Regions from separate parts of the Thalassolituus sp. UBA2590 genome, predicted to be linked through region 2. Evidence: predicted binding sites of a transcription regulator. Region 2 holds the regulator's gene; each other region holds the start of a gene.
The links. The regulator FliA, encoded in region 2, starts transcription of late flagellar genes. The targets are predictions, from matches to a motif close to CTAAAGTTNNNNNNNNNNCNGCCGATA.
Positions count from the first base shown of each region.

Region 1: the regulator FliA is predicted to act here: its motif matches at 5,195-5,221, upstream of B2067_RS15505 (flagellar protein MotY).
Region 3: the regulator FliA is predicted to act here: its motif matches at 1,324-1,350, upstream of fliS (flagellar export chaperone FliS).

Region 1 covers NZ_DDKU01000179.1:12,916-19,768, forward strand. The annotation lists gene B2067_RS15495 (alpha-2-macroglobulin family protein) at 1-1,804, shown strand, start outside; gene pbpC (penicillin-binding protein 1C) at 1,830-4,208, shown strand; gene B2067_RS15505 (flagellar protein MotY) at 4,195-5,154, opposite strand; gene pyrC (dihydroorotase) at 5,308-6,345, shown strand; gene rnt (ribonuclease T) at 6,368-6,853, shown strand, end outside.
Region 2 covers NZ_DDKU01000142.1:3,216-10,068, forward strand. The annotation lists gene flhB (flagellar biosynthesis protein FlhB) at 1-176, shown strand, start outside; gene flhA (flagellar biosynthesis protein FlhA) at 271-2,481, shown strand; gene flhF (flagellar biosynthesis protein FlhF) at 2,494-3,837, shown strand; gene B2067_RS12290 (MinD/ParA family protein) at 3,844-4,662, shown strand; gene B2067_RS12295 (RNA polymerase sigma factor FliA) at 4,684-5,391, shown strand; gene cheY (chemotaxis response regulator CheY) at 5,549-5,935, shown strand; gene B2067_RS12305 (protein phosphatase CheZ) at 5,950-6,726, shown strand; gene B2067_RS12310 (chemotaxis protein CheA) at 6,739-6,853, shown strand, end outside.
Region 3 covers NZ_DDKU01000049.1:949-7,801, forward strand. The annotation lists gene B2067_RS04290 (methyltransferase domain-containing protein) at 1-1,144, opposite strand, end outside; gene fliS (flagellar export chaperone FliS) at 1,417-1,875, shown strand; gene B2067_RS04300 (sigma-54 dependent transcriptional regulator) at 2,120-3,577, shown strand; gene B2067_RS04305 (sensor histidine kinase) at 3,757-4,956, shown strand; gene B2067_RS04310 (sigma-54-dependent transcriptional regulator) at 4,985-6,355, shown strand; gene fliE (flagellar hook-basal body complex protein FliE) at 6,461-6,853, shown strand, end outside.

The DNA.
Region 1 (6,853 bases), on a different contig from region 2:
TCTGTCAGCCTCGGGGCCGGTGCAGGCCGACGCACTGACGCAAGCACTTTCGTTGCAGGAACAACAGCGCTCTACACTGCTCTTCCCCTTCACCGCAACAGGTGCCGGGCGCATTGTCTTCCGTACAGAGGTCTGGCATCAGGGCAAAATAGTGATTGATCGTGAGTGGGGACTTCAGAGTCGATATCCGTATCCGGCCCAGACCTTCCGCGAATACGATGTACTCGAAACGGGCGCATTACTGACAATGAACTCTGACGTATCCTCGGGCTGGCTGAGTGATTCGATTGTTGCCGCGGTGTCTGCAAGCAGCTCCGAAAACCTGAATGCTGAAGAGCGCATGGCTCGTCTGCTGCGTTACCCATACGGTTGCGTCGAACAAACCACCAGCTCAACCTATCCATGGCTCTATGCAAGTGACGAACAGATCATGCGCCTGAAAGACTCGATAGACGGTGACTTAACCCGAGCCAATGCCATAGCCAGTGGCCTTGCCCGTATCGCTACACGGCAGAAACCAAATGGAGGGTTTGGTCTGTGGCGTCGTGAAGATGCAGACGAACAGCACTGGCTGGCGGCTTACGTTGCTCAGTTTATGACGGATGTGCAGGCTGCGGGCTATCAGGTTGATAACGATGTTTTGGGCAAAGTATTGATTCGACTTCGGGAATATTCGCGTAACAAGGCACAGCTGCGCGAACTCTGGGCCGAAGACGTCGACCTTTACCGCTTTACCTATCAGGCCTTCGCACACTTTATTCTCGCGCAGCACAACATAGCGTCACTGGCGGATATCCGGACGACCGCGGCCTACGTGCCTGAGAATGCAGGTGGTCTGGCACTGTTGCATCTGGCAATCGCTGCAAAACTACAGGGAGACAATCGCCTTGCAACTGAGCTTTACCACCAATCTCAAAGACAACAGCCGATACGTCCATACATCGGTGATTACGGCTCAGAACTGCGCGACAAAGCTCAACAGGCCCGACTGATCTGGAAATACGATATCGATGAGGCCCGCCCTGTTCAGTTAACGTCCGAAGTAGCTGAAGATATCCGCAGTCGCCGCTACCTGAGCACACAGGAACAGATCGCCATTGTTCAACTGGCGGACGAGCAGCAAAAACATACCGGTGACAAATGGAACCTGATGTTACTCAGCGCTGGAAAAGAGCAGACACTGACCGGCACTGAGCCTACACGGCTAGTATTACGGGGAGAGGATGCTACCGACCTCAGCCTCACCAATATCGGCGATAAAAATCTCTATGCGGCGCTGACCTATCAAGGATACGGGGCCACGCCTCCGGAAAAACAATCGTCCGGCGATGTCAGCGTAACCCGCAATTACTGGAACATGGAGGGTGAGAAAATCGATACGGATAATACTTTAACCATGGATACCGGAGACATGGTTATTGTTGAGCTGCTGGTTTACTCGAAAAAGTATCGCCCTGACCTGCTGATGGTCGACCTTCTTCCCGCGGGTCTGGAGATCGAAAACCAGAACCTGCCCGACAGTACAAAACTGTCCGACATTATTATCGATGGTGAGAAGATTGGTCACCACCTACAGAGTGCAGGCGTGGTTCACGACGAGTTCCGTGATGACCGCTATGTCGCGGCGCTTCGCACCGGAGGCAGCCGCTACTATGGTACGCGTCCTGCGCGCATGTATTACATCGCACGGGCAGTGACACCGGGCACTTACAAAGTCCCGAATCCGCTCCTTGAAGACATGTACGACCCGGAGGTTCGCGCCGTTGGCAGCACCATTGAGGAGCTGGTCGTTCAGCCGCGCTAGGATGTTAAGAAGAGCGAAAAACGCCTTGTATTTATCTGCAAGAAAGAGGGTCTCCCTCTTTCTTGCTGTTTTTATTGGCGTTCCGTTACTTCTTGATCTGCTGTTCCCAATACCCGACCCGGCAACGTCAGGCGAGGGCTTTACTCAGGTCGTAACCGACAGAAATAATCAGATCTTACGAGCCTTTCCCGATAAAAATGGAGTGTGGCGCTACCCGACCTCCCCGGATAAGGTATCAACCGATTATCTGAATACCTTACTCAGTTACGAAGATCGCTGGTTTTATTATCACCCGGGTATTAACCCGATCTCTCTGGTAAGAGCAGCCATCCAGAATGCTCAGTGTGACTGCATCGTCTCCGGTGGTTCAACGATTACAATGCAGGTCGCACGAAGACTGTCTCCACACGATCGCAGCATCGGTGGAAAATTTAAGCAAATGCTCAGAGCTTTACAGCTGGAGTGGCATTACAGCAAAGAAGAAATTCTCACACTTTATCTGAATTACGCCCCCATGGGCGGCGTGATTGAAGGGGTCGCGGCGGCAAGCCAGATGTACCTTGGCAAATCCGCCGACCAGCTGAGTCTGGCTGAGAGCGCCTTGCTGGCGGTGCTGCCCCAGGCGCCTTCCCGCCTGAGGCCCGATCGTCACCCGCAGCGAGCCAGAGCAGCCCGCGATAAAGTTCTCCAGCGTCTTTTTTTGCAAGGACAGATCACGCAGGAGCAACTTCATTATGCTCAACTTGAAAATATCATTGCTCTGCCTTTATCAACACCTCAGCTCGCGCCTCTGTTAAGTCGCCAACTGGTGGACAATTACCCCAATGACGCAGTCATCAAGACAACGCTGGACGGTGAACTGCAACACGAATTACAGGCACTGCTGGCGGAAGAAATTCAGCGTTTTCCTGAGCATCAATCCGCGGCAATTCTGTTGGTCGATAATCATGAACGCAGCGTGAAAGCCTACCTCGGCTCCGCCGACTTTACCGACAACAGCCGCTTCGCCCACGTCGATATGATTCAGGCAACACGATCTCCCGGTTCAACGCTCAAACCCTTTATTTATGGATTGGCCATGGAACAGGGTTTGATCCACAGTGCCAGCCTGTTGCGGGACGTTCCGCGACATCTACGCAGCTATCAACCAGAGAATTTCGCTCATTCGTTCAGCGGGCCCGTCGACGCCACCACGGCGCTACGGCAGTCACTCAACTTACCTGCAGTACAGGTTCTTGAAGCGTTGGGCCCGGCATCTTTCTCAGCATCACTGGAAAATGCCGGAACGCCCTATGTTGTTCCCGGTGATGGAAAACCCAGTCTTGCACTGGCTTTGGGAGGTGGTGGTTTCAGCGCCTGGAAATTAGCGACCCTGTATTCAGGTCTGGCAAACGGCGGAGAGGTACAGCCCCTGAAGCTGATTAACCCTCAGGCCCCCGAGCCCGAAGCGACGCATCAGGATAAACGCTGGCTACTGAGCCCTGAAGCTTCCTGGGTAACTCTTAACATGCTGCGCCAGCCTCGCCCGGGACGCATTCGTAGTTCTGCAGTGATGAGTAGCCACCCCCAGATGGCCTGGAAAACTGGAACCAGCTACGGCTACCGTGATGCATGGGCGGTGGGCGTCACGCCCCAATACACTATGGTCGTCTGGTTTGGCCGCCCGGACGGCACGCCCAGCCCCGGTCAATACGGCGCCGTCACAGCTCTTCCACTATTATTCCGCCTGCAGCAACGCCTGGCCCCTTCCCCTGACTGGCCTCCACAACCCGCGGATGTGACAACCAAAACCATATGCTGGCCAACGGGAAAATTGGCCAGCGAAACGCCGGCGGGCCACTGTCATCGGGCGCATACCGCGACTCTGATCCGTGATCAGATACCTCCGACATTACGCGATATGGATGCTGACGGCACCGCTCCGGGTATTCTCACAATCAGGCTGGACAGTCATGGGCAGATGCTAGGTATGGACTGCACTGACCTCAATGGCGAAACCGGATATGAAACCAGAACACTCGCTGTCTGGCCCGGTAACCTGGAACCCTGGATAGCGCCGCACCTCAGACGCTCAGAACAACTTCCAGTAGGTCGCTCCAGTTGCCAACCACCCTCATTAGCTACTGCGCCGCTTCGTATTATTGGTATAGAAGACGGGCAGACACTGATGCCCGCCAGCTTTAAAAAGACTCAGGAACTGCTACTGAATACCCTGGGAGGGATGGGGAACAAAGCTCTGTATCTCAATGGCGTGTACCACTCCGATGCCGACGATTCCGGCTTATTCAGAATCAAGCTCACCGAGCCCGGAGAGCAGGAAGTCATTGTTATCGACTCTCAGGGGACGTTGGCCCGGGTTCTATTCAGATTTGAACTGAAGCCGGTTCAAGCTAACGCCCACTGACCGAGCGATTGATCGAAGGCAGTACCGAGGCGTCCTCCGGCAACTTGAACACAAGGTCATCCGGCAACGGCATATCTTTATCCATTTCGAGACGAATGGTGACGCGGCGGTTCTCTGCCCTACCCTTAGCAGTCGCATTGTTAGCGACGGGATAGCGGCTGCCATGAAAACGCGTGGTAATAATTTCAGGCGCGATACCTTTCACCAAAAAATAGCGCTCTACAGCTTCGACACGTCGCTTGGAAATTTGACGGTTATCATAGCGACGCCCGATGTTATCGGTATGACCATCCAGATACACAGCACTGATCCGTGGATCATTCTTGATGTAGTAAATAATGCGGTCGAGGTTGTCCAGATCGTCCTGAGCCAGAGCCTCCTGTCCGCTTTTGAACAGAACCTTCGATCGCTCCACCTGATCGAAATTCACATCCAATAGCTGCGACGAACACAGAATATAGTCCTGAAAGGCCTTCTCAAACTCGACCGCTGATACCTGCACCTGAATAAAGCGACCACTGTCGTAGTAGGTTTCATGACTGACGGTGGGCATCCGTCCCTCACGCAAGGCATGCATAAACTGATTCGATCGGCCAAAATCCAATGTCAGAACCGGCGATGCTTTCTGCATCGGTACCAGACCCAGGGGCTCTGAGCGCGTCGAAGGCTGCCAGGGTGGCGGTGCAATGCTCACTCGTGCAGGCGTTGTCGACATCAGGTTACGGCGGGTTTCCAGCATAAAGGTTACATCTTCACCCGCTCGTTGCCGGAAAACAGCCGTACCGTAGCCGGGTATCGGTTGTTCAAAGCGACACTCAAAAACATTGCCGCTTAGCATCCAGAGCGTATCCTCCGGCCCGCCCGAAAACTTCATCGTCTGCCCCAAAGCGAACACCGGAAGCATCAGGGCTCCGCATGCCAGCAACATCTTCGTCAGGCGTCTCACCGTTGTTGAACCTGCTTGTCAGTCATACTCATAGTTAAGTTATCGGCCCGATTCTCCAAAAGTTGAATGTCAGCTCTAAGAATGCCGGTCGGAATCCGGTACAATAACGGCCATTCTTATCTTCCCACCTAAGTTTAGAACAAGGTCGAGACCATGACTGATCGTCTTACAATTACCCGCCCTGATGACTGGCACCTGCACCTTCGCGATGGCCCTGTCCTGCAGTACACCGTTCCGGCGACCGCACGGGTCATGAAACGGGCGATCATCATGCCAAACCTGCAGCCACCAGTGATGAATGCTGAGCAAGCACATGAATACCGCCAGCGCATCATATCAAAGGTACCCCAGGGTCTGAATTTCGATCCTCTGATGGTGCTGTACCTTACCGACAACACTACGCCGGAGATGATTAAAGAAGCTGCAGAAGCTGGCCATATCGTGGCGGTTAAGCTGTACCCAGCAGGTGCGACGACGAACTCAGCTTCCGGTGTTACTGATCTGGGCAAGCTCGACGAGCTGGCTGATGCTCTGACCGAACACGACATAAAGTTACTGGTGCATGGTGAAGTGACACACAGTGACGTCGATATTTTCGATCGGGAGAAGCGCTTCCTGGATGAAATTCTGTCGCCTCTCGTCAGTCGCAATCCTGACCTGAATATGGTCGTTGAGCACATCACAACAAAGGATGCTGCTGAATTTGTGAAAAGTCAGGGCGACAATGTTGCTGCGACCATCACCGTTCAGCATCTGGCGTATAACCGCAATCACATGTTGGTCGGTGGCATCAAACCGCACTACTACTGCCTGCCTATTCTGAAACGCAACATCCACCAGCAGGCATTGCAGGATGCCGTCGTCAGTGGCAGCAGCAAATTTTTCCTGGGCACGGACAGTGCGCCTCACGCTAAGGGCGCAAAAGAAAGTGCCTGTGGCTGCGCGGGTTGCTACACCGCCTATGCTGCGATCGAACTCTACGCAGAAATCTTCGACGACCTTGGCGCTCTGGATAAACTTGAAGGTTTCGCCAGCCACTATGGTCCCGACTTTTATGGATTGCCACGCAACTCCGATGAAATTACATTGATTAAAAAGGACTGGCAGGCTCCACATGAGTTGCCTTTCGGTGACGATGTCATCGTTCCACTTCGTGCAGGCGAAACCCTGCGCTGGAAAATCGACTACTGACACCGGACAACTAAGGACCGACATGACAATTGAAGAGAAACAGGAAAAGTCGTTGATGGCACAACGCTTCCGCGGGTTTTTACCCGTGGTAGTCGATGTGGAAACCGGTGGTTTTAATGCCGACAGCGACGCCCTTCTCGAAATCGCTATGGTTACCCTGAAAATGGATGACGATGGCTACCTGCACCCGAACGAAACGCTGAGTGCAAATATCCACCCATTCGATGGCGCAAACCTCGAACAGGAAGCACTCGATTTCACCGGTATTGATCCATTCGATCCAGAACGGGATGCTGAATTTGAAATTGATGCACTCACGCCTATGCTGCAGACCGTACGCCGTGAAATAAAGCACTATGGCTGTAACCGAGCGGTACTCGTCGGTCACAACGCGCACTTTGATCACGGCTTTCTGCGTGCAGCGATAGATCGCAACGACATCAAGCGTGATCCGTTTCACCCATTCTCGTCGTTCGATACTGCGTCTATTGCAGCGATCGCGTTGGGG
Region 2 (6,853 bases):
ACACCCACACCAAAGTCGGCGATGAAATACCAGAGGGGCTGTATGTCGCCGTGGCGCAGGTACTGGCGTATATCTATCAGATGGATCAGTTCGCTAAGGGGAAAGGGCCGAAGCCTGAACGTAAGCCTGACATGCCAATTCCTCGTGATCTGAGAGTCGACCCAGATCCTTCATAACTTAAAAAGTTCGATAAAAATGACTGTCTGAATTAAAACGGGAACACTTCTTGCGATACCCAGTTGGTAGAACATTTTTTTGACGGGTATCTAAATGGCAGCGGCCTCCGGAAGCAATGTAGTCGGACAACTGAAGAGCGGAGCCTCAATCCTTATGCAGGGCAACCTCGGCATTCCAGTCATGCTGCTGGTGTTGCTGGGCATGATGACGTTGCCTCTGCCGCCGTTTCTGCTGGATACCTTTTTCACCTTTAATATTGCTTTATCTATAGTCGTATTACTGGTCAGTGTTTATTCAAAACGCCCATTAGATTTCGCCATTTTCCCGACCATTCTCCTGATCGCGACATTGTTGCGTCTGGCACTCAACGTCGCCTCAACCCGTGTTGTGCTCCTGTATGGCCATGAAGGTGGTGATGCCGCGGGTAAGGTGATTGAGGCGTTTGGTGAAGTGCTGATCGGCGGTAACTATGCCGTGGGTCTGGTGGTCTTTATGATTCTGATGATCATCAATTTTGTGGTGGTGACCAAAGGTGCTGGCCGTGTTTCAGAAGTGAGCGCGCGCTTCACATTGGATGCTATGCCCGGTAAGCAGATGGCCATTGACGCTGACTTGAATGCTGGCCTGATTGAGGCCGAAGAGGCGAAAAAACGTCGTTCAGATATTGCCGCAGAAGCGGACTTCTACGGTGCTATGGACGGTGCCAGTAAATTCGTAAAAGGTGATGCGATCGCTGGCATTCTGATTCTGATCATTAACGTGGTGGGTGGCTTTGCCATCGGTATGGCTCAGCACAACCTGACGTTTGGTGATGCAGTATCTGCGTATACGCTGCTGGCGATTGGTGATGGTCTGGTTGCCCAGATTCCATCACTGCTGCTGTCGACTGCAACCGCCATTATGGTCACTCGTAATGGTGGCGATGAAGACATGGGACAGCAGGTCTTTGGCCAGATGTTTGGTTCTTCCCGCGCGCTGGCTGTGTCTGCCGGTCTACTTCTGTTAATGGGGGTTGTTCCGGGAATGCCACACACGGTATTTATCAGCGCCGCTCTGGTGGCTGGCCTGGCTGCCTATGTTATTCGCTGGAATAAAGAAGGCGGTGAGCTGGGCGATGCAGTCGTGCGACGATTGGGTGGAAAGCCGAAAGATACACCGGCGCTTGAAGGAGCTGGCGCTGGCGCAGGTAATGCCTTAGCAGCGCCGCAGGAAAAAGCTGCCGAGGCAATGAAGCAGCTGGAAGTTAAAGAATTGGGCTGGGACGACGTGGAGCCCGTAGATCGCGTTGGGCTTGAAGTGGGTTATCGCCTGATTCCGCTGGTGGATAAAAACCAGGGCGGGCAACTACTCAGCCGCATTAAAGGCGTTCGTCGCAAACTGTCGCAGGAACTTGGCTTTCTCATTCCGTCGGTACATATTCGCGACAACCTTGATCTGTTGCCCAATCAGTACCGAATCACCCTGATGGGTGTCACGCTGGCGGAAGCAGAAATTCATCCTGAGCGTGAGCTGGCGATTAACCCAGGCCAGGTATACGGCAAAATCGAAGGTATGGCGACGACCGACCCAGCCTTCGGTATGGAAGCTTACTGGATCACGCCAGATCTGAAAGACCGGGCACAAACGCTTGGCTATACCGTCGTCGATGCCAGTACCGTGGTCGCAACGCATATGAATCAGAAGTTGCAGACTCATGCTCATGAATTGATTGGTCATGAGGATGCTCAGCACCTGGTAGATATGCTGGCGAAGACATCTCCGAAACTGGCCGAAGAATTGGTGCCCAACAAAGTCAGCATCAGTCAGCTTCTCGCGGTCCTGCAAAACCTGCTGCGTGAGCAGGTGCCTATCCGAGATCTGCGTTCTATCGCCGAGTCTTTGGCGAACTCTCCAGCTCAGAGTCAAGATATTGCCGCTCTCGTTTCTGCCGCTCGTTTGGCTCTGGCCCGCATGATTACTCAGAATATCTTTGGAAACACCGATGAACTGCCTGTGATGACGCTGGATCCGGGGCTGGAACAATTATTGCTGAAAAGCTTACAGCAGAGTGCTCAGCAGGGCAGCCAACAGGGGCTGGTTCTTGAACCAGGTATGGCAGACACCTTGCAACGCTCACTGAATGAATCGGTGCAGACACAAGAAGCGGCAGGCCGCCCAGCGGTGCTTCTGGTGACTTCGCAATTACGTCCGGCGATGTCGCAGTTCGTCAGGAACAGTATTCCGCAATTGCACGTACTGGCTTACCAGGAAGTGCCGGACAACAAGAGCATTACGATCGTTGCTGCCGTTGGTGGCAAGTCGTAACGAGGCTGAATTATGAAGGTAAAACGTTTCGTCGCAGACAACATGCAGCTGGCATTGAAAATGGTGTCGGCTGAGCTGGGCCCGGATGCGGTCATCGTATCCAGCCGACGCCTGGATAACGGCATGGAAGTTGTGGCCAGCAGCGAGATGCTGGGAGAGATCGATACGGCAAAGCAGAGCGAACTGGATCGTCAGCTGCGCCTTCAGCGTGAGCTGGAAGCGGCGAAGCAGGCAGCACGCGCGAGTGCCGCCCAGCGTCAGGAATATGCAGCTGACACTGCAGCGCATTATGCACCACAGCAAAGAGACTCTCAGCAAGCGTCAGCTCAGGTGAGTCGTACCGAAGCGGATGTGGCAGCCGCTACCCGACTGGCGGAGCAGGCTGTTGAAGAGCGTAAAAAATCAGAAGAAACCTACCAGACCCGCCTGCAGGAAATGCAGGGTGAATTGCGTGAGCTGAAAGACTGGCTGGTCAGCCATCAGGGCAGCGCATGGGATACCCGCCGTCCATTAACCTGGCAGCAGTCTCAGCTGTGGCAGCGTTGCCAGGACATTGGTCTCGAGCCCGCGTGGGCTGACAGGGTCGTTAGTATGAGCGATCAGAGTGGAGACCTTGAGCAGGCCTGGAAATCCGCCTTGGGCGTTATCCAGAGCGATCTGCCGTTACTGCCTCAGGGCGTACTCGAAAAGGGCGGAACCATCGCCCTTGTCGGTCCGACCGGTGCAGGCAAGACAACTACTTTGGGCAAAATTGCTGCGCGATTTGTTCAGCGCCATGGGCCAGACTCGGTCGCCTTCGTGACGCTTGATAATTATCGCATGGCAGCGCATGACCAGTTGCAGGCGTTCGCCCGGATTCTGGGTGTCGAGATGAAAGTGGTGTTGCAGAATGGTGATCTGGTGAAAACGCTCAGCACGCTGCGCAAGAAGAAACTGGTATTGATCGATAGTGCCGGACTTGCCAGTCAGGACCCACATTTTTCGTCACAGTTGTCTATGCTTAAACAGACTGGTCGTGATGTTCGTAAGTTTCTGGTGCTGCCTCTGACAAGTCAGGCGCGTTGCCTTCAGGAGAACTACGAGCACTTCAAGCCAGCGGGGCTGGATGGTTGTATTTTCACCAAACTGGATGAGTGTTTCAGCCTGGGGGCTGGCCTCAGTGTTGCCGCTCTGACCCGCTTGCCACTGACCCTGATTACCGACGGTCCTCACATTCCGGATGATCTGCATTACCCGGATGCATCAAGACTGGTCAACCTTGCTGAGCAAATGGCGCGGATGGCAAGAACGCGCTGGCAGGCGGCAGAAGCAATGAACATGGCAACACAACAGAAAAGCTTTCAACACGGAGTTTAATTGAAGATGGCGAGTCATCCTGTACAGGTCATAGCAGTCACCGGCGGTAAAGGCGGTGTTGGCAAAAGCAATGTCTCCGTAAACCTTGGTATTGCCCTGTCTGAAATGGGCCGACGTGTCGTCATCCTTGATGCCGACCTCGGACTGGCAAATATCGATATTCTTCTCGGTATCAGCTCGAACAAGACAATTGAAAATGTGCTGCAGGGCGAGTGTGACCTGAGAGAAGTTCTGGTCAAAGGCCCCGGTGGTATCAGAATTGTGCCTGCCTCTTCGGGGACCCAGAAACTGTCGCAGTTGAATCCAATGGAACATGCCGGGCTGATTCAGGCGTTCAGCGATATCGGCGACGATATTGATGTACTGATCATCGATACGGCAGCGGGGATTTCAGATACTGTCCTGAGTTTTGTCCGGGCGTCACAGGAAGTACTGGTAGTCGTGACTGACGAGCCGACTTCGATCACGGATGCGTATGCTCAGATTAAACTTCTGAACCGCGATTACGGTCTGTTCCGTTTCCGTGTCGTTGCCAATATGGTGAAGTCACCGCAGGACGGTATGGCCTTGTTTGCCAAGCTGACCAAAGTCACTGATCGTTTTCTTGATGTTGCTATGCAATACGTTGGCGCAGTTCCTTCTGACGATGCGGTTAAGCGAGCGGTACAGCGTCAGAAGGCGGTAATTGAAGCCTATCCACGGTCAAAAGCAGCGACGTCTTTCCGGGCGTTAGCCAAGAAAGTAGACAGCTGGCCGCTGCCATCCACGCCACGCGGACATCTTGAGTTCTTCGTGGACCGGCTGGTTGATCAGGTAGGAGCATGACGGGTGTCGACGGGAAGTTGTCTGGTGTACTCCGACGTTCAGAATACTAATTTCGACGATCTGGTCCGGGAACACGCGGGTCTGGTGAAGCGGATTGCTCATCATCTGATGGGACGCTTACCGGACAGTGTGCAGGTAGATGACCTGATCCAGTCGGGCATGATCGGTTTGCTTGAAGCTGCGCGTAAATACGATGGCGGCAAAGGCGCGAGCTTCGAAACCTACGCCGGTATCCGGATTCGTGGGGCCATGCTCGACGAAATACGCAAAGGTGACTGGGCACCCCGTTCAGTGCATCGCAATGCCCGCCGTATCCAGGATGCGATTAAACAGGTTGAAGCAGTCAAAGGTCGTGATGCCGACGACAGTGAGGTTGCGGCTGTCCTTGGTATAAGCCAGGACGAGTACCACCAGATACTGAAGGATAGTGCGGGTTGTCGTCTGTTCAGCTATGAAGAGTTGCTGGAAAACGACAGTTCTCCCGATCTGATGGATGACTCCACCCCCGGGCCCGGAAAAGGCATGGAGAGGGATGCATTTCGTCGCCAGTTGGCGGAAGCCATTTCAGGCCTGCCAGAGCGCGAGCAGCTCGTTCTTGCTCTTTACTATGACGAAGAGCTGAACCTCAAAGAAATTGGCGCTGTATTAGGCGTCAGCGAGTCTCGCGTGAGTCAGCTGCACTCTCAAGCCACACACCGTTTACGCGCGCGTCTGAGTGATTGGGCCTGATTTTTCCCTACCGGCGCATCCAGCGCTTTCAGACCATATCAGACGCCGTCATTATTCTTTTCTATTCTTTCTCTCTCTTTCTGGATAAACCGCTAACTGGGTCTAAACTTAATTCAGGACCGGCTTGGTTTGTAAAAGTCGTATATTGGAGGTCGTTTTGGACAAGAACATGAAAATTCTCATTGTGGATGATTTTTCAACAATGAGACGTATCGTCAAAAACCTGCTGCGTGATCTTGGTTTCACCAACACTCAGGAGGCAGACGATGGCACAACAGCGTTGCCGATGCTGCAGAATGGCGACTTCGATTTTCTGGTCACCGACTGGAACATGCCAGGGATGACAGGCCTGGATCTTCTCAAGCATGTGCGGGAAGACGAGCGCCTTAAAACTCTGCCAGTTCTGATGGTGACTGCGGAAGCCAAGCGCGATCAGATCGTTGCAGCGGCACAGGCAGGCGTGAACGGATACGTCGTTAAGCCCTTCACCGCGGCAGTACTTAAAGAAAAAATCGATAAGATTTTTGAACGCGTCGAAGGCTGATTAAAGGTAGCGCCATGGTGGATGTAAACCTGGACAATAAGGACAACCAGGTCGGCTCGGAGATACGCTCGCTTGCGGAGAATATGCTCGAACAGCTCGAGCAGGGAGATCTCGGTAAAGCAGTTGCTCTGGTAAACGACCTCAATCAGTTGCGTGATCGCACACTGTATAACGAGATCGGACGACTGACCCGTGCCTTGCATGAGTCGATCAAGAATCTGAATGTCGATACGGTTGGCGCCGCTTCTGATATTACCGAGACAACCGATAAGCTGACGTACGTTCTTGAAATGACGGATAAGTCAGCCAATCGCACGATGGATATCGCCGATGCCGGCGGCCCTTTGGCGGGCGCTATGGGCGATCGGGCAGCGGAACTTTCTGCTCGCTGGAAACGATTTATGAAACGCGAAATGAATACCTCCGAATTTCGCGAACTCAGTCGTGATATTGATGAATATCTTTCCAGCAGCGTTAAAGATTCGTCGGAAATAAAGAAACAGTTTTCTGAAATTGTCCTGGCTCAGGACTTTCAGGATTTGACCGGGCAGGTCATTCATAAAGTGATCAATCTGATTCGCGATGTGGAAGGACGCCTGGTCACACTGGTCTCGATGGCAGGGCAGGTTGATCAGATCACTGGCATCAACCATGAGTTTGAACAAAGCACGCCGGCGCCTGATAAAGGCCCGGATATTAACCCTGAAGGTCCACAGACCGATAGCAAAGCCGATGGTGTAGTGAGTAGCCAGGATGATGTCGATGATCTGTTGTCGAGCTTAGGGTTCTAGAGGAGCGGTTGAATGAGTTTCGATGCTGATGAAGAGATTCTCCAGGACTTTCTCGTAGAGGCGGGAGAAATCCTGGAACTGCTGTCAGAGCAGCTGGTGGATCTGGAGAACAGTCCAGACGATAAGG
Region 3 (6,853 bases), on a different contig from region 2:
TACTGAGCCCAAGAGAAGGAATTGCCTTAGCTGCCGCGGCAACGCGCAGAGGTTGATCGAGGCACAGACTCATCAGCTCATTCAGATGGCCAGACCATTGCAACGCTTTCTCGTTAAGAGCCGTGTAAAAAGGTGCTTTGCGCAATGGCTGGTACATCATGGTCAGTAGCATGATAGCGCTGATATCTTCGGCTTTTAATTCGGTTATCAGCAGAATTTTTGCTGCCAGCTGGTTAAGCTGACTGACGAGCGTCTGCTCTTGCTGGCTGATAAACCACACAGCTTCGTTCAGCTCGACCTGACCCGCCAGTGCAATGACCAGCGGCATAAATTCTGAGTCTATTGCCAAGTCGCGACTGCTATTCAGCAGAATGCTCTGACGTAGGGTAATTAACAGGCGCTCTATTAACGGATCACTGAAATGAAAGCGCATCATGGCTTTCAACAGAAGGGGATCTGATGCAATGGCTTCCGGCTCGATCGGGCAGCCGGCTTCACTCAGGTGAAGTTTGTGTTTGAGCAGTGAAGTGGTGAGGCTTCTCAGCTGGTTATAGTCGACGTCTTTAAACTCGAACCAGCGCAACAGCTCGCTTTCCAATTCCTGAGAATAGAAATCTGCAACGATGTAGCTTGCAGCTTCGAATAATTTGCTGCGGATCTGAACATCATCAGAGCGGGTTTTTATCAGCTCGCGGTATAACTGAAAGGCTTCGAGATATTCGCCTTGTAGTAGACGGATATGAGCGAGATAGATAGGAGCTTTCGTGCTCGTTCTCGAAATACGCGTTGCATCCGCAAAGTAATCGGCCGCGAGTGTCTGCTTTCCTTCGATCAGAGCCAGGTGTCCTGCGCTGTACAACAGGCCGGTACTTTCTGGCTTAAGGCTTAAACCGGTGGCCAGCCAGTGATGGGCTTCGTCATTGGCACCACGGCGCATAGCGATACGGGCGAGCAGGTTAATACCGGGAATGTAATTGTTGTCAGCCTGCCATGCCTGATAAGCAAGGTCGGCAGCCTGAGACAATAATACTGGGTTGTTTCCCCGGCTGGCCTCATTGTAACAACGGCTGGCGGCAGCGAGCAGACTTCGGTGGTCTGTCTGCCGTGCTGTATTTAATTGTGCTGTCGTTTGTACGCTGGCCATGGGAATAACCTCTGAGCATTTACAGCCCTACGATCAAATTCTGTGCCATTTTTTATATCGTTGATTTTATTGAGGTTTTCAATCTGGCTGGGCGAGGAGGGCGGCCGTTTGCCGCTGGTTGCCGGGCAAGAGCTTGCCGCTTGTGCCGTCTGAAAACTCACCGAAACTACAAAAAGTTACTAAAGAATTCTGCGCGCAGGCCGTCAAAGAGAGTATCACTTGATCATGCTCATCAGGTTTTTCGGTGGGCTATTTCGGCAGGAGAGTTGTGTATGTATCAATCCGGCGCGTCGCAATACCAAAAGGTAAACGTTACGTCCGAGGTCCTCGATGCGGACCCACACCGTCTGATTCAGCTTCTGATGGAAGCGGCTCTGACGCGTATGGCGCAGGCGAAAGGAGCTATCCAGCGTAAGGATATGCAGGAGAAGGCTAGTTTGCTCGGCAGGGTGAATGAAATCATCCAGACGCTGAAGTCGAGCCTGGATCACACTCAGGGCGGTGAACTGGCTGGAAATCTCGATCGTCTTTATGACTACATGATACGTCGGATTCTGGAAGCGAGCGGACAGAATAGTACAGACATGATTGATGAAGTTATGGGGCTGATGCTGGAGGTGAAGACGGGCTGGGACGGTATTCGTCAGGAATATCTTGAGTCCGTACATGGAACTCGCCCTGAAACCGACGAATCGGCACCGGGGCGCCTGTCGAGTTCAGTATCTGCCTGAATTCTCACGATTTTTTTACTTGTGTGAACTCCCTTGCCCTCTCTTTAGAGGGCTTTTTATTGTCCTGAGGCGCCAAATTCTGAAGTATTTCAACAAATTAAGTGTAGATTTGAGCTAACTGGATAAGTTTTAACGTCAGAAGTTTGACTTCGTCGCAATTTGATACTTAACTGAAAAGAGGGAAGTCAATCAGTTGGCGTCGATTACGCTGTTCCGTGTTTTATTGAGGTAAAGGGCATTTGCCATGTGGAGAGAAATCAAAATTTTACTTGTCGATGACGACGAACAACGTCGCCATGATCTAAAGGTGATTCTCGATTTCCTGGGCGAAGAAGTTATCGTGGCGGGCTCGTCAGACTGGCGCAAAGTTGCGGATGCCAGCATTGAAGAGAGCACTGAGATCAGTGCAGTAATGCTGGGCGACTGCGATGGTCAGCCATTGGAGAAGACGGTCGAGGCTATGCTCGCTTGGGACAAAGGTCTCCCGTTCCTTTTTGTTGGCAGTCAGGTTCAGGTCGATGAATTATCAGAAAATGTTCGTCGCTGTGTACTAGCCAGTCTCGCAATGCCCCCAAGTTACAACAAGATGCTGGATAGCCTTCATCGCTGTCAGGTGTTCCGCGAGCAATATACGCACAATCGTAGCCGCGGTGAGCGACGTGAAGTTCAACTTTTCCGAAGCCTTGTGGGTACCAGCCGTCAGATTCAGCACGTACGCGAGTTGATCATGCAGGTGGCTGACAAAGACGTCAGCGTTATGATCCAGGGTGAAAGCGGCACGGGTAAAGAAGTGGTTGCCCGTAATCTGCATTACCACTCCCATCGCCGTAATAAGCCCTTTGTGCCTGTGAACTGTGGTGCTATCCCAGCTGAGTTACTTGAGAGTGAGTTATTCGGTCACGAGAAAGGTGCGTTTACTGGTGCAATCAATAGTCGTCCGGGACGTTTTGAGCTGGCCGAAGGTGGTACGCTCTTCCTTGATGAGATCGGCGACATGCCCCTCAACATGCAGGTGAAAATTCTTCGTGTGTTGCAGGAGCACACGTTTGAGCGTGTTGGCAGTAATAAAACGCTTAAGGCGAATGTTCGGGTGATTGCAGCGACTCACAAGAATCTTGAGAAGATGATTGAGGACGGCTCGTTCAGGGAAGACCTGTATTACCGTCTGAACGTGTTCCCTATCGATATGCCATCGCTACGCGAGCGCGTTGAAGATTTACCCCTGCTTCTTAATGAACTTATTTCGCGTCTTGAGAATGAGAAGCGCGGCTCGATCCGCTTTAACTCGGCTGCCATTATGTCGCTCTGTCGTCACGAGTGGCATGGCAATGTTCGTGAACTTGCGAATCTCGTGGAGCGTCTGGCCATTCTGCATCCGTACGGTGTGATCGGTGTAAATGAACTACCGAAGAAATTTCGTCATGTCGATGAAGACGATGAGCAGTACACGCCACCGGTTGTGGCAGATGTTACCCAGAACGAAGGCCTGGCGGGTGTTGATAGTCCAGCGTTGCTGCCGGTGAACGGTCTGGATCTGCGGGAATATCTCTCTGACCTTGAGTGCTCGTTGATTCAGCAGGCGCTTGATGATGCCAATGGTGTTGTCGCACGCGCTGCCGAGAAACTGAGTATTCGTCGCACCACGCTGGTGGAGAAAATGCGTAAGTACAACATCAACCGCAAAGAAAAAGACATGGCCTGATCAGGCACAAAAGCGGCCTGCATTAGCGGGCCGTTGATTTCAATCCTACCTGACTTTTGTAACCTCTCTTTTTAAAGTTATCCCCCTTCTAAGTTTATTCCGCTTGCTGGCACGTTAATTGCCCAATACCTATCAGTGACATTTTTCCGCCGCAAATGTGGTGTTCTGGTGAGGTATTTATGGCGAGTGTGGCATTAAGTTCAGTTCCTGACGATCAGCAGCCCCTGGATCCGAGTGAGCTCAAGCGTGCATTTAACATGTTCAATGAAATGTCGCAGCAGCTGACAGATTCCTACGCCTTTCTCGAAAATAAGGTCGAGCAACTCAGTGGTGAGCTGGCGACAGTATCTGCTCAACGGATGCAGGAGCTGGGCGAAAAAGAACGCCTGGCCGACCGGTTGGAAAGCCTGCTGCAGATGTTACCTGCAGGTGTTCTTCTTCTGGATGAAAATGGGGTCATTATTCAGAGCAATCCAGCCGCTGAAGACCTTTTATTGGCGGCTTCGGGTGCTGGTACCTTGCTTGGCCAGCGCTGGCGTAACGTGATTAAGCGTTGTTTTAAACCGCGCCGTGATGACGGTCATGAAATTTCACTGGTGGATGGTCGCCGTGTCAGTCTGCGCACCGCAGCCATGACCAATGAGCGTGGACAGCTGATTCTTCTTACCGACCTGACGGAAACCCGTGCATTACAGTCTCAGTTGGCTCAACACGAGCGCTTGTCCGCTATGGGAAAAATGGTTGCTTCTCTGGCGCATCAGATCCGGACACCTCTGGCAGCGGCGACACTCTACGCGGGCCACCTTAATTCTGAAGATCTTGCTGAAGAACATCGTATTCGCTTTGCCGGTAAGTTGCAGGAGCGACTTCATCATCTGGAGAGCCAGGTGCGTGATATGTTGATTTTTGCCCGTGGCGAGGCGCCATTAAACGATGATGTGACAGTGACGTCCCTGCTGGATGGTATTGCTTCGGCGATGGAGGTTGCCGTCGCCCAGAGCGGTGCTGTCTGCACGCTTGAGAATGAAGTGGGGGAAGCTTCCCTTATGTGTAATCGGGACTCTTTAATCAGTGCAGTAATGAACCTGATTAATAACGCACTTGAGTCCTGTGAGCATCCTATCGAGATCAAGTTGGTCGCCCGTCGTGACGATCAGGGCAGATTATGTCTCGCCGTGATGGACAACGGCCCCGGCCTCCCGGACGAGAAGAAAAATCGCATGATGGAGCCTTTCTTTACAACGAAGAGCAACGGCACCGGACTGGGTCTGGCCGTTGTTCAGGCGGTTGTTCGTGCTCATCACGGTGATTTCAGATTAACCGACAGTCCACTGGGTGGGGTGTCTGCAGAAATGTACCTACCGCTCGCACGCGGTTAATTCAAACAGGTATCTAAGAGGAATTATTATGCGCTTACTCGTTGTTGAAGATGATCCGACTCTACGTGAAGCAGTTGTAGATACCCTGAAAATGAAAGGGTATGACGTTAAGGAAGCTCCGAACGGTATCGAAGCCGTGGCTTTGCTGAACCACCATAATTTCGACGTTGTTCTGTCGGATATTAATATGCCAGGCATGGACGGTCTTGAGTTACTTAACCATGTGAAACAGCAGCATCCATGGCTACCCGTTCTTTTGATGACTGCCTATGGTGATGTTTCTCAGGCGGTTCAGGCGATGCAGAAAGGCGCTGATGATTACCTGATGAAGCCCTTCGAGCTGCGTGAGCTTGAGGCTCTGTTGAAGCCTTATACGCAGGGTGAAGCTCAGGTATCAGATAAAGATCAACCAGTGTGTGAATCTTTTGCATCGCAGCAGTTATTTCAGATGGCCATGCGTGTCGCGGCAACAGATTCTACGGTTCTTATCAGTGGTGAGAGCGGAACAGGTAAAGAAGTTCTTGCCCGCTATATTCACCAGAATTCCCCCAGAAAAAGTGGCCCGTTCATTGCGCTGAACTGTGCTGCGATTCCGGAAAATATGCTGGAAGCCATGCTGTTCGGCTATGAAAAGGGCGCGTTTACTGGCGCCTACAGTGCGATGCCGGGCAAGTTTGAACAAGCGGATGGTGGCACCATTCTGCTTGATGAAATTACTGAAATGGACATGGGCCTTCAGGCGAAACTGCTGCGTGTATTGCAGGAGCGTCAGGTGGAGCGTCTCGGCGGCAAGAAAACCATTGATCTTGATGTGCGTATCATTGCCACAACAAACCGTGAACTGGCGGACTATGTGGCCGAGGGTAATTTTAGAGAAGATCTTTACTACCGCCTCACCGTATTTCCACTTCAGTGGCTGCCACTGCGGGAACGCCGTGATGACATTTTGCCGTTAGCACGCCGACTGTTGGCTCATCATGCTGACAAGATGAAACGTCCAGCACCATCGTTGCATGCCGATGCAGAGCGTAAGTTGGTAACGCACAGCTGGCCCGGCAACGTTCGTGAGCTGGATAACACAGTCCAGCGTGCACTGATTATGCAGACTGGAAATCAACTGAACGCTAATGACTTTATTCTGACTCCGGTGCCAAAGCATCGTCAGGTTTCAGCACCGGTTTCCGTGGATGCGGCTGATGTCGTGCAGGATGAAGGCGAGTTAGGTTCTGATTTGCGTACCCGTGAGGTTGAATTAATCGTTCGGGCATTGAAAGAAGAACCCAGTAGAAAAGAAGCCGCTGAACGGCTGGGTATCAGCCCTCGAACACTACGCTACAAGGTGGCGCGCTTAAGAGATGAGGGTGTTGATGTTGAATCTATGGTGCTGGCTGCGTCTTAAACGCGAAGCTGGCAAGGGGTTTGCAACGTCAAAGAATACATCGGAAAAATACAGAAAAAGTGTCAAAAATAAGTTGCCGATGCGTTGCAGAAGAGGGTGTAGAAAATGGTTGATCGTGTTGATGTAAGTTCAGTTCTGATGCAGATGCGACAGGTAAAAGATCAGTTGCGTTCGCAGAATGAAATGGCCAGCCAGGGAGTGCGACCAAATGCTGAAATGGACGCCGTTGCACGGATCTCTAAGCAAGCCGAGCAAGCAACCAGCATTAACGAAGTCAGTGGTGATAATACGGTCCCTGATTTCCAGTCCATGTTTAAAAATGCCATCGATAATGTGAATGAAAATCAGCAGACGGCTGCACAGCTGGCAACACGGTTTGAACAGGGCGATCCTTCCATTGATCTGCCAGAGGTCATGATTGCTCTGCAGAAATCCAGCGTTTCTTTTCAGGCGATGACACAGGTTCGTAACAAACTTGTCGAGGCCTATAAAGACATC